DNA from 2 places in the Caballeronia sp. LZ008 genome. Region 2 is predicted to be linked to the other one. Evidence: riboswitches for the same ligand, from Rfam matches in the RefSeq annotation. Region 2 holds a riboswitch; the other holds the start of a gene.
What was found. Region 2 has a riboswitch for thiamine pyrophosphate ahead of thiC (phosphomethylpyrimidine synthase ThiC). Riboswitches for the same ligand answer to the same signal wherever they lie in the genome.
Positions count from the first base shown of each region.

Region 1: linked by a shared signal. The riboswitch ahead of QCE49_RS11840 (FAD-dependent oxidoreductase) and the one ahead of thiC (phosphomethylpyrimidine synthase ThiC) in region 2 are both predicted to bind thiamine pyrophosphate.

Region 1 covers NZ_JARUXK010000001.1:2,542,199-2,549,974, forward strand. The annotation lists gene thiE (thiamine phosphate synthase) at 1-674, opposite strand, end outside; gene QCE49_RS11830 (thiazole synthase) at 671-1,477, opposite strand; gene thiS (sulfur carrier protein ThiS) at 1,501-1,698, opposite strand; gene QCE49_RS11840 (FAD-dependent oxidoreductase) at 1,715-2,857, opposite strand; TPP riboswitch at 3,045-3,169, opposite strand; gene QCE49_RS11845 (ABC transporter ATP-binding protein/permease) at 3,401-5,143, shown strand; gene QCE49_RS11850 (glutamate synthase subunit beta) at 5,213-6,679, opposite strand; gene QCE49_RS11855 (glutamate synthase-related protein) at 6,748-7,776, opposite strand, start outside.
Region 2 covers NZ_JARUXK010000001.1:935,214-942,989, reverse strand. The annotation lists gene QCE49_RS04420 (dihydrofolate reductase family protein) at 1-188, shown strand, start outside; gene QCE49_RS04415 (DUF4397 domain-containing protein) at 248-1,030, opposite strand; gene QCE49_RS04410 (hypothetical protein) at 1,331-2,197, opposite strand; gene QCE49_RS04405 (YadA family autotransporter adhesin) at 2,397-4,451, opposite strand; gene QCE49_RS04400 (EamA family transporter) at 4,907-5,848, opposite strand; TPP riboswitch at 6,069-6,209, shown strand; gene thiC (phosphomethylpyrimidine synthase ThiC) at 6,339-7,776, shown strand, end outside.

The DNA of each region.
Region 1 (7,776 bases), 1.6 Mb from region 2:
CCCGCCGCAATCGCCTCGCGCCAATGATCGTTGATGAAAACCTGTGCGTCATGCCGACGTCCCGCCTCGACCGAGCGCGAGATTTCGCGCTGCAAGTCGGCGGCGTCGGCGGTTTTGCGGCGCAGTTGCGTCGTGCGGACGCCGAGATCGAGCACGCGCTCGACCCAGTCGGCGCTCGGCAGCACCGGATACAGGCCGAGCCGATCGGGGCACGCCGGGAATCCGCCTTCGGGCGCGGCGGGCAGATCGGCGACACGCGGAAACGTCGCGAATTCGACGGGCCACGCGTCGTCCTTGTTCTCATCGCCCGCGCGCCAGGCGAGCGCGAGCGTCAGCGCGTCGTGCGGCTCGAAATTGCAGTCGAGGAAAGCGGCGAGCGCGGACAGCCAATCATCCGACCATTCGCCTTCGAGCGCGAAACGCTCGTCGCCACGACGCAGCGTGACGCGATCGCCATGCGCTTCGAGGATTGCCGCGGCGCCGTTCGCGGCCACATCGTGCGGCTCGTTGAACACGATGATGTCGCTCGCCTGCGGCGATTCCGGCGCGGTCAGGCAGATGCGCCAGCGCGTTTCCGCCGTCGGCCATTCGCCGAGACGCGCGCGAATCCGCTCGGCGACTTCAGTCAGCTCGTCCGCCGGCGGCCAGAACACTTCACGATTCAACAAGCTCATGCCGCGCCTCCGTCCTGATGCCAGAACGGCATGCCGACGACCGGCGTGCTCGCCTGCGCGCTGTCGCGCTCGGCCATGGGGCCCGCGAGGAACGCGGTGCGCCCCGCTTCGACGCCGAGCGCGAACGCGCGCGCCATCTGCGGCGGGAAGGTTGCCTGCGAGACGGCCGTGTTGAGCAGCACGCCATCGAAGCCCCATTCCATCACCTGACACGCATGCGACGGCACGCCGAGACCGGCATCGACGATCAGCGGCACATCCGGCAGACGCTCGCGCAAGGTGCGCAGCCCGTATGGATTCGTCACGCCCTTGCCCGTGCCGATGGGCGCGCCCCACGGCATCAGCGCTTCGCAGCCGGCATCGAGCAGACGCCGGCCGATGACGAGATCTTCCGTGCAGTAAGGCAGCACCTTGAAGCCATCGCGGATCAGCTTGGCCGCCGCTTCGACGAGGCCGATCGGATCGGGCTGCAGCGTGTAGTCGTCGCCGATCAATTCCAGTTTGATCCACGGCGTCTCGAACACCTCGCGCGCCATGTGCGCGGTCGTGAGCACCTCGTCGACGCTCTGGCAGCCCGCCGTGTTCGGCAAAAGCGCGACGCCGTGGCGCTTGAGCACATCGAAGAAGCCGGCTTCCCCGGTCTCCGACTGACGGCGCAGCGCGACCGTGACCATGCCCGGCCGAGCGGCGTCGATGGAGTCGGAAAGCGATTGCAGCGACGGATAACGCGACGTGCCGAGCAGCACGCGGCTCGGAAACGTCTCGCCGTAGAGCGTGAGGACGTCGGCGGTGGAAATGGTCATGGTTCGATCCTTCGGTTCGGAGTTCAGCCGCCCGCGACGGGCGACACGACGTCGAGCTTGTCGCCGGCGACGAGCGTTTTCGTGGCGTGTTCGCCGCGCGCGACGAACTGGCCGTTCAGCGCGACCGCGAACGGCGGTTTCGCGCCGAACGCGGCGAGCGCGTCGGTGACGGTGGTGGCGTCGGGCAAATCGAAGACGCGCTGATTGATGTGGATGTTCATGGTTGTTTCCTGATGACTAGAGCGCTGGCGCAACCGCGAACTCGCCGTGCAGCAGTTCGGGCCAGCGCGCGGCGCTGCGGAAATCGGAGAAGGCCTCGGCATCGGCGATATCGCCGGAAGCGAGCGCGTCGGCGAGACGGCACGCGGCATCCGCGACTTCGGGCGCGATCATGAAGCCGTGCCGGTACAAGCCGTTCACGCGCAAGGTCCGCGCCCCGTCCCAGACGATCGCCGGCCGGTGATCCGGCAAGGTCGGCCGGCAATGCGAGTTCAGTTCGAGGATGCGCGCCTCGCCGAAACCCGGATGCACCGCGAACGCGGCGCTCAGCAGCTCGAGCGCCGAACGTACGCTCACGGGCGACATGTCCTCGCCCTCGACTTCCGTCGCGCCGATCACGTAGAGATCGTTCTCCTTCGGCGCGATGTAGAGCGGATAGCGCGGATGCAAGAGCCGCACCGGCCGCGTCAGCCCGATGCCCGGCGCGTGCACGCGCGCGACTTCGCCGCGAATGCCGCGCAGCGCGGGCCACGCGGGCTTGCCGCCGAGGCCGCGGCAATCGATGATCCAGCGCGCGTCGGGCATCGCATCGACGGCGGTGTTCCAGTGCGTACGCACGCCGCGCGCGGCAAGTCCGGCGGCGAGCGCGCCAAGCGCCTGACGGTTGTCGAGTTGGCCTTCGTTCGGCAGCAGCCAGCCCTGCGCGAAGCGCGTTCCGAGCGCCGGTTCGGCTTGCGCGACTTGCGCGCCCGCGAGCTTGACGAAGCCGCCGTCGAGCAGATCGGCGGGCGAATTGGCCTTGAGACGGCGTTCGAAGAGCGGCGCTTCGGCGCGATCCGCGCCGTGCCAGACGACGAGCGTGCCGTTGCGCTGAAAGAAAACCGGCTCGGGCAATTGCGCGATGAGTTCAGGCCAGCGTTCGAGCGATGCCGCCCCCAGCCCGACGACGAGCGGCTCCGCGCTCGCCGCTTCCGCGAGCGGCGCGAGCATGGCGGCGGCGACCCACGCGGCCGACTGCGTGCCGGCGGCGTCGCCGCGTTCGTAAAGCGCGACGTCGTGGCCCGCGCCCGCGAGTTGCCAGGCGACGAGCCGTCCGACGAGCCCGCCGCCGACGACGGCGAAATCCGGCCGGCGCGCGGCGCCCTGATCGATTCTGTTCATCAATTCGATGTCTCCATACGCGTAACGCTGCGCTGCACGATGGAGACGAAAGACGCGATCCCGATCGTGCTGGCGCGGCGCCACATCACGAGGACGAAATCAGCGGGAGAGACCGGCTCGGCAGCGCATGAAGCGCGCCGGGCGCGAAGAAAGGACTGGAAGAGACTGGAGGAATGGCGCGAGGCTCGCGCGGTCTCCGGAAACTTCCCTCGCCGGTATTACCCGGATCGGGTGCAAAGGGTCTCTCTCAGCCTCGCCGCGCTGCCGACCGTTCCGGCCGCCGATGCACGCGAAGCACCCCTGTTTCGTCGAGGGTCATTAAAACATGAAAGGCAAAGGCGCTGCAAACCGGGATTCCCCGCCTTTTATCGTGCGCGGCGGCACTCTGGCACAATGCCGCGAACATGGTTCGCAGGACGATCGCCCGAAATTAAGTGAGCGTTAAGCGAACCCCGGAACAATCTGCGGAGCCGGAAAACGCCGCGCGCGGCCCGGCCGCGGACGTAACAATCGGGCGCCACGAGGCGCATCAGCAGGAAGCTCATGACCAACACCCATACCGAAAGCACGCAGCAGAAGGCCGACGAAGTCTCGGCGTGGAGCCTCATCAAGCCCTACTGGGTGTCGGAGGAGCGCGGCTTCGCGTGGGGCCTTCTCGTCGCGATCATCGCGATCAACATGACCGTTGTGTGGATCAACGTCCGGCTCAACAGCTGGAACGCCGACTTCTACAACGCGCTGCAGAACAAGAACGTCAAGGACTTTCCGCATCTGCTGCTGATCTTCACGGGCCTCGCGTTCGCGTACATCCTGCTCGCGGTGTACGGTCGATATCTGCGGCAGATGCTCGCGTTTCGCTGGCGTCAATGGCTCACCAACCGCTTTCTGGAACAATGGCTCGGTGACAAGGCGTTCTACCGCATCGAGCGCGACCGCCTCGCCGACAACCCCGACCAGCGTATTTCCGACGACCTGCAATCCTTCGCCACCACCACGCTTTCGCTCTCGCTCGATCTGCTTTCGACGCTCGTCACGCTCGTCACTTTCATCACGATTCTCTGGACCATCGCGGGCGCGCTGACCTTCTCGCTCGGCGGCACGCCGATCACGATTCCGGGCTATATGGTCTGGGCCGCCGCGCTCTACGCGATTCTCGGCTCGCTGATCATCCAGAAGGTCGGGCATCCGCTCGTGTCGATCAACTATCAGCAGCAGAAGGTCGAGGCCGATTTCCGTTTCGGCCTGATCCGCGTGCGCGAGAACGCCGAACAGATTGCGTTTTATGACGGCATCGCGACCGAAACGGCGAACGCAAAGACCATCTTCCAGCGCATTCGCGACAACTGGTGGATGATCATGAAGTACACGAAGCGCATGACCTTCGTGCTGTCGTTCTACGGGCAGATCGCGATCATTTTCCCGATCATGGTCGCCGCGCCGCGCTACTTCGCGGGCGCGTTTTCGTTCGGCGTGCTGATGCAGATTTCATCGGCGTTCGGCACGGTCAGCGATTCGTTTTCGTGGTTCATCAACAGTTATTCGACGTTGGTCGAATGGCGCGCGACCGTGAATCGTCTGCGCGAATTCAAGCGCGTGATGCGCTCGACGCATATCCGCGAAGAAACGTCGCCGGCGACGGAGCGCGGCGGCATCAACCTGCACTACACGAGCACGCCGTCGCTCACGACGAACGGGCTCATGCTCGCGCTGCCCAACGGCACGCCGCTTTCGCGCGTGGCGAACGTGTCGATCGAGCCGGGTTCGCGCTGGCTGGTCGTCGGTCCATCGGGCTCGGGCAAGAGCACGTTGATGCGCGCGCTCGCGGGTCTTTGGCCGTTCGGCGACGGCACGATCGACGCGCCCGTCGACGCGAAGATGATGTTCGTCCCGCAGATGAGTTATCTGCCGATCGGCACGTTGCGCGCGGCGCTTTCGTATCCGTCGGCGGGCGGAACGTTCAGTGATGAAGAGTCGCGCGACGCGCTGCGTCTGTGCAATCTCGAGGCGTATGCGGATCGGCTGGAGGAAAGCGCGCATTGGGCGCGGAGTCTGTCGCCGGGCGAGCAGCAACGGCTTGCTGCCGCGCGCGTGCTGTTGCACAAGCCGGACTTCGTGTTCCTCGACGAAGCCACGAGCGCGCTCGACGCCGAGAACGAGCTGCATATCTACAACATGCTGGTCGAGCGGCTGCCGAAGGCGGCGATTGTGAGCGTGGCGCATCGCGAGTCGGTCGCGATGTTCCATGATTACAAGATCGAGATCGAGAGGGCGATGGCGGAGGTTTGACCCGTCCGCGCTCAAAAGCAAAAGGCCACGCAATCGCGTGGCCTTTTTGCATGAAGCGTCGAGCGACGCTTACCGCGGCAACTCGCTCGATCCCATCAGATACGCATCCACCGATCGTGCGCACTGACGTCCTTCGCGAATCGCCCAGACGACCAGCGACTGCCCGCGACGCATATCGCCGGCGGTGAAGACTTTATCGACCGACGTGTAATACGCCTTGTCGCCTTCGGTCGCGGCGCGCACGTTGCCGCGCGCATCCTTCTCGACGCCGAACGCATCCAGCACCGGCGACACCGGCTGCGTGAAGCCCATCGCGAGCAGCACGAGATCGGCCTTCATCTCGAACTCGGAACCCGGCACTTCCTGCATCTTGCCGCCCTTCCACTCGACGCGCACGGCGATCAGCTTCTCGACCTTGCCGTTCTTGCCTTCGAAGCGCTTCGTCGCAACCGACCAGTCGCGCTCGCAACCTTCTTCATGCGACGACGACGTACGCAGCTTGATCGGCCAGTACGGCCACACGAGCGGCTTGTTCTCTTCCTCGGGCGGCTGCGCGAGCAGTTCGAACTGCGTCACGCTCTTCGCGCCATGACGATTCGACGTGCCCACACAATCCGAACCCGTATCGCCGCCGCCGATCACGACGACATGCTTGCCCTTCGCGAGCAGTTGATCCGGCAGCTTGTCGCCCGCGTTGACCTTGTTCTGCTGCGGCAGGAATTCCATCGCGTAGTAGATACCTTCGAGCTCGCGCCCCGGCACCGGCAGATCGCGCGGCGTTTCCGAGCCGCCCGCGATCACGACCGCGTCGAACTGTTCCTTCAGCTCGTCGGGCGTGATGGTTTCCTTCGCCGTATTCGCGATGTATTCCGGCAGCGCATCCTTGCCGATGAACACGTTCGTGCGGAACGACACGCCTTCCGCCTCCATCTGACGCATGCGGCGATCGATCAGCCACTTCTCCAGCTTGAAATCGGGGATGCCGTAACGCAGCAGACCGCCGATGCGATCGTTCTTCTCGAACACGACGACTTCATGGCCCGCGCGTCCGAGTTGCTGCGCGGCCGCGAGACCCGCGGGCCCCGAACCGACGACGGCGACCTTCTTGCCCGTCTTGTGCTTCGGCGGTTGCGGCACGACCCAGCCTTCGGCGAAAGCCTTGTCGATGATCGCGTGCTCGATCGACTTGATGCCGACCGGATCGTCGTTGATGCCCAATGTGCACGCCGCTTCGCACGGCGCCGGGCAGATGCGGCCCGTGAATTCCGGGAAGTTGTTGGTCGAATGCAGCACGTTGATCGCGCTCTTCCAGTCCTGCTGGAACACGAGATCGTTGAAGTCCGGAATGATGTTGTTGACCGGGCAGCCGTTGTTGCAGAACGGAATGCCGCAGTCCATGCAGCGCGCGCCTTGAACCTTCGCGTCTTCATCGGTCAGCGCGGCGACGAATTCCTTGTAATGCTTGACGCGGGTAAGCGGAGCTTCGTACGCCTCGTGGCGGCGTTCGAACTCGAGAAAACCGGTTGCCTTGCCCATTTCTTTCTCTGTATTTGGTGAGGATCGCGCGCGCTCCCGGAGCGCGCGTCTGTCTGATTGAACGAGGCTTAAGCCGCGACCGCTTCCTTGCCCTTCTTCGCGCCCATTTCGGTGAGCGCGCGACGGTACTCGGTCGGGAACACCTTGACGAACTGACGGCGAGCCGAATCCCAGTTTTCCAGCAGCGACTTCGCGCGCGGCGAGCCGGTGAACTGGAAGTGACGCTCGATCAGCCCCTTGACCAGCGCTTCGTCGGTCTTGCCGGCGTGCCACAGCGTGCGATCCACCGTGCGCTCCTGTTCGGCCTGCTGCAGCACCGGATCGAGCGCGACCATCGACTTGTTGCACTTGCCAGCGAACGCGCCTTCCGGGTCGTACACGAACGCGATGCCGCCCGACATGCCCGCCGCGAAGTTGCGGCCCGTCTCGCCGAGCACGACCACCGTGCCGCCCGTCATGTATTCGCAGCCGTGATCGCCCGTGCCTTCGACGACCGCCGTCGCACCCGAGTTGCGCACGCAGAAGCGCTCGCCCGCGACGCCGCGGAAATACGATTCGCCTTCGATCGCGCCGTACATCACCGTGTTGCCGCAGATGATGTTTTCCTCGGACTTGCCGCGGAAGTCGTTGGTCGGGCGAATGATGATGCGCCCGCCCGACAGGCCCTTGCCGACGTAGTCGTTGCCGTCGCCGACGAGATCCAGCGTCACGCCCTTCGCGAGAAACGCGCCAAAGCTCTGGCCCGCCGTGCCCTTCAACTGGATGTGAATCGAGTCGTCGGGCAGGCCGTCGTGACCGTGCGTCTTCGCGATGAGGCCGGACAGCATCGCGCCGACCGTGCGATTCACGTTGCGCACCGGCTGGATGAACGACACATGCTCGCCCTTCTCGATCGCCGCCTTCGACTTCTCGATCAGCACGTGATCGAGCGCCTTGTCGAGACCGTGATCCTGCACGTCGACGTGCTTGCGCGCGACGTCTTCGCCCACCGGCACCTGATAGAAGATGCGCGAGAAGTCGAGGCCCTTAGCCTTCCAGTGCTCGATGCCCTTCTTCATGTCGAGCAGATCGACGCGGCCGATCAGGTCGTCGAACTT
Region 2 (7,776 bases):
GCGGAGCGGCCACGGTCAAGCAATACATTCAGGCCGGCCATGTGGATGAAATCCACCTCGCTTTCGCGCCGGTGGCGCTCGGGCAAGGGGAATCGCTCTTCGACGGTCTGGATTTGCGCGCTTTGGGATATCGGACGGTCGAGCACGTTCCGACGGAGCGGGCCACGCACATCGTCCTTGCGAAGTAGCTGCGCGCGATACGAAAAAGCCCGGCCGATTCTTCCGGCCGGGCTGTGCGGTTCATGCCTTATTGCGTGTCGGGCAGTTCGAGCGCCGGCTGCTGCGTGTTGCCACCCTGCGCGACGAGCACGCGAATCTTCTCGGGCACGAGTTGCGTGGCTGCATTTCCCGAAGGCAGCGTCGTCACGAGCCAGTCCGCGTTGTTGACGAGATCGAACGACGCCGATTTATAGACCGGCGTCTTCGAGCCCGGCAGCGTCGCGATCAGTTGATACGTGCCGCCGGAGACGTAGATCGAGTCTTGCGTCGTCGCCGGTACGGCGTTCTTGTAGGCCACGCCCGCCATCGTCGGGCTGACGGTCGAGATGTTCGTGCCCGGCGCGACGAGATAGATGTCGAGGTTCGGCGCGTTCGTCGATGCGTTGAACGCGCGCACGCGTGCGCTGCTCGATAGCAGGCCCTTGTCGAACGGATCGTCGATCACCGCGATCGACGGCACGAAGCCCGCGTCCGGCAGCGCGATCACCGTGTATTCGTGCCCTTTCGCCGCGTTCGAGATGGTCGTGTCGGTCGCGAGTTGCGTCGTCGTGTTGACGGCGGCGTAGGAAAAGTTGTGCTGGCCCGTGTCGATGTTCGCGAAGTTCGTCACCGCCTTATAGGCGAGATTCGGCTGCAGGATCTTGCTGTTGTCGTAGAAGTCGACGTTCGGGCCGCTCGGGATCGCGTGGATGAAATGGACTTGCGGCTGAGTGACGCCGATTTCCTTGCCGACGTCATCGGAGCTTCCGCCGCAAGCGGAGAGCAAAGCGGCGACGGCGGCAAGCGCGGCAGCGGTGCGGATGAGCTTCATGGTTTCACCTTTTCTCTTGGTTTTAATCGTTGTTTGAGTCCGCAGTGCGTTTCGTAAGGCGTGGTGCGTTTCGAGGTTTGAGGCCGGGACTCTCCCGTTTTGGCCTTGCTCACCGTCAGCGGCGACGCTTACCGCGAATGACACCGCGACGGGGTAACCGGCGTTAGCAATCCCTGTGCCCCGGTTCGGCGCAGGGAGGCTCGAACTGTGGACAAGCATCGTTGACCGCGCGCCGGCATTCTCCAGATCAAGCTTCACGAGATAACGTGTCGACGAGGGAACCAGAAGGAGCACTTGCGGCTATGCCATTGCGCGACAGGATTGATACAGTTTCATTCCAAGTTCATATTCAGGCGACCCTTCCGCATCGGAAATCAACGCGGCCATTTCCGTCATGTCGAGCCGGTGATCGCCCGCAAATAACAGACGCCGAATCGCGTTAGCAAGGAGCCCTTCTCTCTCCCCTACCGGGAGATAGTCGAGCTTTTCATAGGGAATCGTTGAAACGTTCCTAAAGCTAGGCGTCGCCAGGAACGGAACAGTCAGATTTGCCATCACACGTCCACTGGAAATCCAATCCCGGTACAGAATATCCACCGCTATTCCGGGATCCGGCTCTTCAGAGAAAAGCTGCCGCAGTGTTTGCTTTCCCTTCGGAGTCACGACGTAACAGGCAGAGCAATATGCAAAGATCCCACGTGCGTCAATAATGCTCACGCCTGAGAGCGCATGTCTATCCTCTTCCGAAGCATCGCCGCGCATCCGATTCTTCATTTGTATCTCACTAAGAGATAACAGGAAGGGCGCCTGTGCATAGAAGGAGCAACAGTCTAAAAAAAGAATATCGCAGGTCGGATTTCTAGCGATAAATTCACTTAGCGTGGCTGGATTCGCTATTTTCGAAAAAGAACGACTGATTTCTACATCGTCCTCCAAAATCAGAAGAGCCGACGAATCATCAGAGTCTGCAATAGCCTCCGTGTGCGACTGTCGACACGCCCAAACACTGTTTTCAACAACGCCGACGAACGGCCCACGCGTGCTTCCATCGACTGCGGCGAAACGCTTGATCCAATCTTCGCAGCCCAAATCATGCAGCTGACGCTCGATTGAATGTCGACGCTCCTTACTTCTTTCAAGATTTATGTACACCCCTTCAAGCCGCATGATCGATGCTCCATCCTAAATCGATAAGTATAGCTCATCATTTTCTTGCTGATGATCATCGCTCTCTTGAAGCTTTACATCTGCCGCCCGCGCTTTGCCGAATCGATGATCCGAGCGCACGTGTTCAGGTCCGCTGTGAACACATCTAGATCGCTGCGGAGGACGGATCCCGCATAAAATCGTCCTCCGCAACAGCTGCTTACCAGCGATATCCCGCCTGTGCTTTCATTGCGACCGGACCGCTCGTGCCTGTCGACACCCCCAGACCAATGTTCAGGTTCGCCGTCGCCTGATAGGCGGCCGCGAGACCGACAGCCGTCGCGGAGCCGTAGTTGCCGACGGCCGTGCCGACCCACTTCTCACCGACGTTGAGCACCGGAATGCTCGGGATCGCGAGAGTTGCAGCGGCGGCGCGGTCGGCGTAGTGCTTCATCTCGTTCTTCGCACCTGCAACGGCTTGGTCGGTGTAGGAATTCGCCCCTGCGATGGCCTCGTCGGTGTAGCCGTTGGCCTGCTTCACCGCGCTGTTCAACTGATCGACGTTGACGGCGTCGGTGCCTTGCGTACCGGCGGCCACGTTCGTGATCTGCCGTTCGCTGCCTGATGCGCCGACCGAGACGGTGTTCGCGCGATTAGCGACCGAATCGGCACCGAGCGCGACGGAATTGTCGGCGTTGGCGTTAGCGTTAGCGCCCATTGCCATCGAGTGCGTAGCGCTTGCGACAGCAGCCTCTGACGGATCGCCGTCAAGGGCGAACAGCAGACTGGAGCCGCTTATTGACGCAGAGACCACCGGTGTCGCACCTACGTCCGACGTTGCCCCGAGCAGAGAAGGAGCGCTCTTTGCGGCGACTTCGACGCCCGATGGAAGCGACGCGCCCACGAACGTCGCTCTGACGCCACCACGCAAAGCCGCGATGCTCGCTGTGTTCTGCGCGACTTGGGCACTCACCGCGTTTAGCTGCGACATGTTGACAGCGTCATTGCCGTCAATTCCATTCGCTACGCCGATAATGCGTCGGGAAAAGCCCCAATCTCCACCGACGCTGACCACATTGCTTTGACCAAAATCGTTTGCGTTCGCACCCAGTGCGACTGAGTTGAGACCGCTTGATTGCGCGCCGGAGCCGAGCGCCACCGAGTATTTATTTTGAGCATAGGAGCCGTTACCGAAGGCTGCGCTTTCTTCACCCGCTGCTCGGCTGTAGCCACCAGCAGCAATGCTCAACCAACCTGAAGCATTCGCCGCCGAACCAAACGCCGCGGAGAAGTGATCGCCGGCTTTCGCCCCGCCGCCGACTGCGACGGAGCCCCACCCTTCAGCGACAGAGTTTTCGCCGATCGCTGTTGCATTTTCATTAGTAGCTCTTGCGCTGTCCCCGAGTGCTGTCACGGCATTGCCCGTTGCTTTAACGTAACGACCGATCGCGATGCTAGCATCGCCTTGAGCGTAAGGAGCGGCGCCAATTGCAATCGAGGGTCCGTCCGTTCGCGCGTCATATCCGATCGCAATCGCGCCGTTGCCGTTCGCATGGGCATTGTTGCCAAATGCCACCGGGAACCAGCCATCTTCGGCGATCGCATTATTGCCCAACGCTGTGCTGTATTGGCCGGATGCTCGTGTGCCCTTTCCGATGGCAATACTGTCGTTTTGGGCTTGCGTACCCGCTCCGATGGCGAGGCTCGCGCCAGACGCCTTCGCGCTCGCTCCGACTGCAAGACCATAACTGTCGGCACGAGCTTGGGCACCGATCGCGGTGGCGTCCCATCCCCCTCCGTAGGCATCGATACCTATCACTACCCCGTTCGCACTCGCGCGAGTGTTTGCGCCAATGGCAATCGCATCTGCGTATGTGGTCGTGGCATTCGGACCTATTGCAATACTGTTCTGCCGCGCACTGCTATTCAGACCGATCGCGACAGCCGGTGCATCATTGGAATATTCGTCACCCGTTGAATACGCGTTGGCGCCGTTTCCGATCAGTACGCTGTCTGCCAAGCGGTTCGACTGACCGTTGCCGATCATGGTTCCGGTCGCCGCAGCGTCGTTGTTGTCACCAACGATATTGGTACCATCACGAGACACCGTGTTGTTGTCGCCGACGACGTTCGTGCCATCACGGGACACATTCGGGCCGACCCTGTTATTCCACCCGTTAACCGATCCTGCCGACACATTGGCGCTCGCTAGAACTGCCATGGTAGTCAAGACAGCCAGCATGACGGGCTTGAATCGCATCTGTTGAACTTTCATTTATAATTTCCTCACAACAAGAACGTCGTTGTTTGTACGTTTTGACGCGTTCGGCTCCCGGCCAAGGTTCGCCGAACGCGGTCTTTTCTCAATGCCATAATCTGCGTTAGCTCAATGTTGTGATCCTCCTTTCGCCGGGCCGAAAATGCCCGACTTTTAGTGCATCGCTTTACAAAAATGGGAGACAAACTGCACAGTTAATTATCTGTCATCCTAACTATATAGAAGAGACAAACCCGACTGCGTGAGAGCAATTATGTAATAGTTACATAAGGGCCGCAATTAAGCATGCCTGAGTATTTTGTCGCATCTAGATGGGTATGTTGACCAGTGCGATGCGCTCTGGACGAGCGCTCGATTTCGGCAATTTTTGTATCTGGTATTGCCGAGATTTCAATTCGCCGAGTCCGGTTTGTCGTGCATTTTTCCAAACATCGTGCGAAGAAAGTGCGCCGTTACGCCATCCCCCGCCGCCGCTGATCAAACCAGAACGACAGCCCAACGGAAAGCAGAATCACAACGGTCGCAATCACGGTCCACTGCGTGACGATTTCCCCGAGCAGCAGCGCGCCCAAACCAACCGCCACCACCGGATTCACATAAAGACAACTCGTCGCGACGATCGTGCTCGTATTGCGTATCAGAAAGTTATACGCGACATAAGCGGCCATCGAACCGATCACGACGAGATACAAAAACGAGAACCCCGCGCCGACACCGACGCTCGCCAACCGCTCGCCCGATGCGAACGCGATCGCCGTCGCGATCAATCCGCCCAAACCGATCTGCAGCGCCGTCGACATCAGCAGATCGGAAGGCTGCGGCAGGCGCGTCGCCAGATGCGCGCCGCCCGCCCAGAAGATCGCGGCGCACAGAATCGCCAGCGTGCCGACCGTCGAACTCGGCGAGGGATCGCCGTGATTCAGCAGCACGATCCCGAGCAGACCCAGCGCCACCGCGAACCACTCGCCTTTCGCGACGCCGCGTCCGCTGAGCGCGGTGAAGATCGTCGCGAAAAGCGGCACCGTCGCGACCATCACGGCGGCCGTGCCGGTCCCCACGGTCCGCATGCCGTAAGCCATCATCCCGCTCGACAGACCTTCCAGCAACGTGCCGACGATCGCCGCGTTGCGCACTTCCCGCGCGCTGGGCCACACCGACTTGCGATGCACCGCGATCAAGAATAGCCCGATGCCCGCGAACAGATTGCGCAGCCCGCCGAGCATCAACGGCGGAAAAGATTCGAGCGCGAGATGGATGCAGAGATACGTCGATCCCCAAACGAGATAGACGACCGTCAGTGCAAGCGCGACCTGCCCCTTGAAAGAGCGCGGCGCGCGAAACGGAAAACGGTCAGGGAAGCTGAACGGCAGGCGCGGCGGAGGCAGTGCGGACATGCATCACTCCGCGGCGACGGCTGCGCGCCGGAGAAAAACGGGCAAAACCAGACAGAACGACATGGCGTAAAGCAAAGGGGAATGGCGCGAGGAAGGACCGCGCGACCTTCGGGAAAACCCGGAAATCCGCGGCGCCCGACATTATGCAGTAAGCGCTCGCATCCATCGGCTCATTTTCGGGATGGTTGCCAAGACGCCACGCCGCGGTGTAACGTGTCGGCTGCTAACGCGGGGGTCCTGCGTTGCACATCGCGGTTTCGTGCGGTTTCATCGACGAAGCGCTTCGTGTGGCGTGGGTGAGAAATACCCTTTGAACCTGATCTGGATAATGCCAGCGCAGGGAAGCGTTCGGGTTCCATAGGCCGCAGTCCACGCCACTTCAACCGAACCCGTACCTTTCCATCTCGTTCCTCCCTGTTTAGCTCCTGAGTCACCACGAGCTACGACATCGCTCGTGCTGAAAAAAAACGTCCCTTAGGAGATCAAGCACATGAATGCCAACCCGAAGTTCCTCTCGGAAAACGCCGTCGTCGATGCCGCCGCCATCGCGCCGCTGCCGAACTCGCGCAAGGTCTATGTCGAAGGTTCGACGCCCGACATCCGCGTGCCGATGCGCGAGATCACGCAATCCGACACGCCCGACGGCTTCGGCGGCGAGAAGAATCCGCCCGTCTACGTGTACGACACGTCGGGCCCGTATACCGATCCCGACGCGCAGATCGACATTCGCAGCGGTCTGCCCGCGCTGCGCGGCGCGTGGATCGAAAAGCGCGGCGACACCGAGGAACTGAGCGGCCTGTCGAGCGAGTTCGGCCGCGAGCGCGCCGCCGATCCGAAAACGGCCGAACTGCGCTTTCCGGGTTTGCACCGTCATCCGCGCCGCGCGCTCGCCGGCAAGAACGTCTCGCAGATGCACTACGCGCGGCAAGGCATCATCACGCCGGAGATGGAGTACATCGCGATTCGCGAGAACCAGCGTCGCGCGGAGTATCTCGAAAGCCTGCGCACGAGCGGCCCCAACGGCGAAAAGCTCGCGAAGATGATGGGCCGCCAGCACGCCGGACAAGCCTTCGGCGCGGCGGCGTTCGGCAAGGACGCGGCGAAGGAAATCACGCCTGAATTCGTGCGCGAGGAAGTGGCGCGCGGCCGCGCGATCATCCCCGCGAACATCAATCACCCGGAAAGCGAGCCGATGATCATCGGCCGCAACTTCCTCGTGAAGATCAACGCGAACATCGGCAATTCGGCGGTCACGTCGTCGATCGGCGAGGAAGTCGACAAGATGACGTGGGCAATTCGCTGGGGCGGCGACACGGTCATGGATCTGTCGACCGGCAAGCACATCCACGAAACGCGCGAGTGGATCATCCGCAATTCGCCGGTGCCGATCGGCACGGTGCCAATCTATCAGGCGCTCGAAAAGGTGAACGGCAAGGCCGAAGACCTGACGTGGGAAATCTTCCGCGACACGCTCATCGAGCAGGCGGAGCAAGGCGTCGATTACTTCACGATTCACGCCGGCGTGCGCCTGCAATACGTGCCGCTGACCGCGAACCGCATGACGGGCATCGTGTCGCGCGGCGGCTCGATCATGGCGAAGTGGTGCCTCGCGCATCACAAGGAAAGCTTCATTTACGAGCACTTCGAAGACATCTGCGAAATCATGAAGCAATACGATGTCTCGTTCTCCCTCGGCGACGGCCTGCGCCCCGGCTCGATCTACGACGCCAATGACGAAGCCCAGCTCGGCGAACTGAAGACGCTCGGCGAACTGACGCAGATCGCGTGGAAGCACGACGTGCAGGTGATGATCGAAGGCCCCGGCCACGTTCCGATGCAGCTCATCAAGGAAAACATGGACCTGCAACTGGAATGGTGCGACGAAGCGCCCTTCTACACGCTCGGGCCGCTGACGACCGACATCGCGC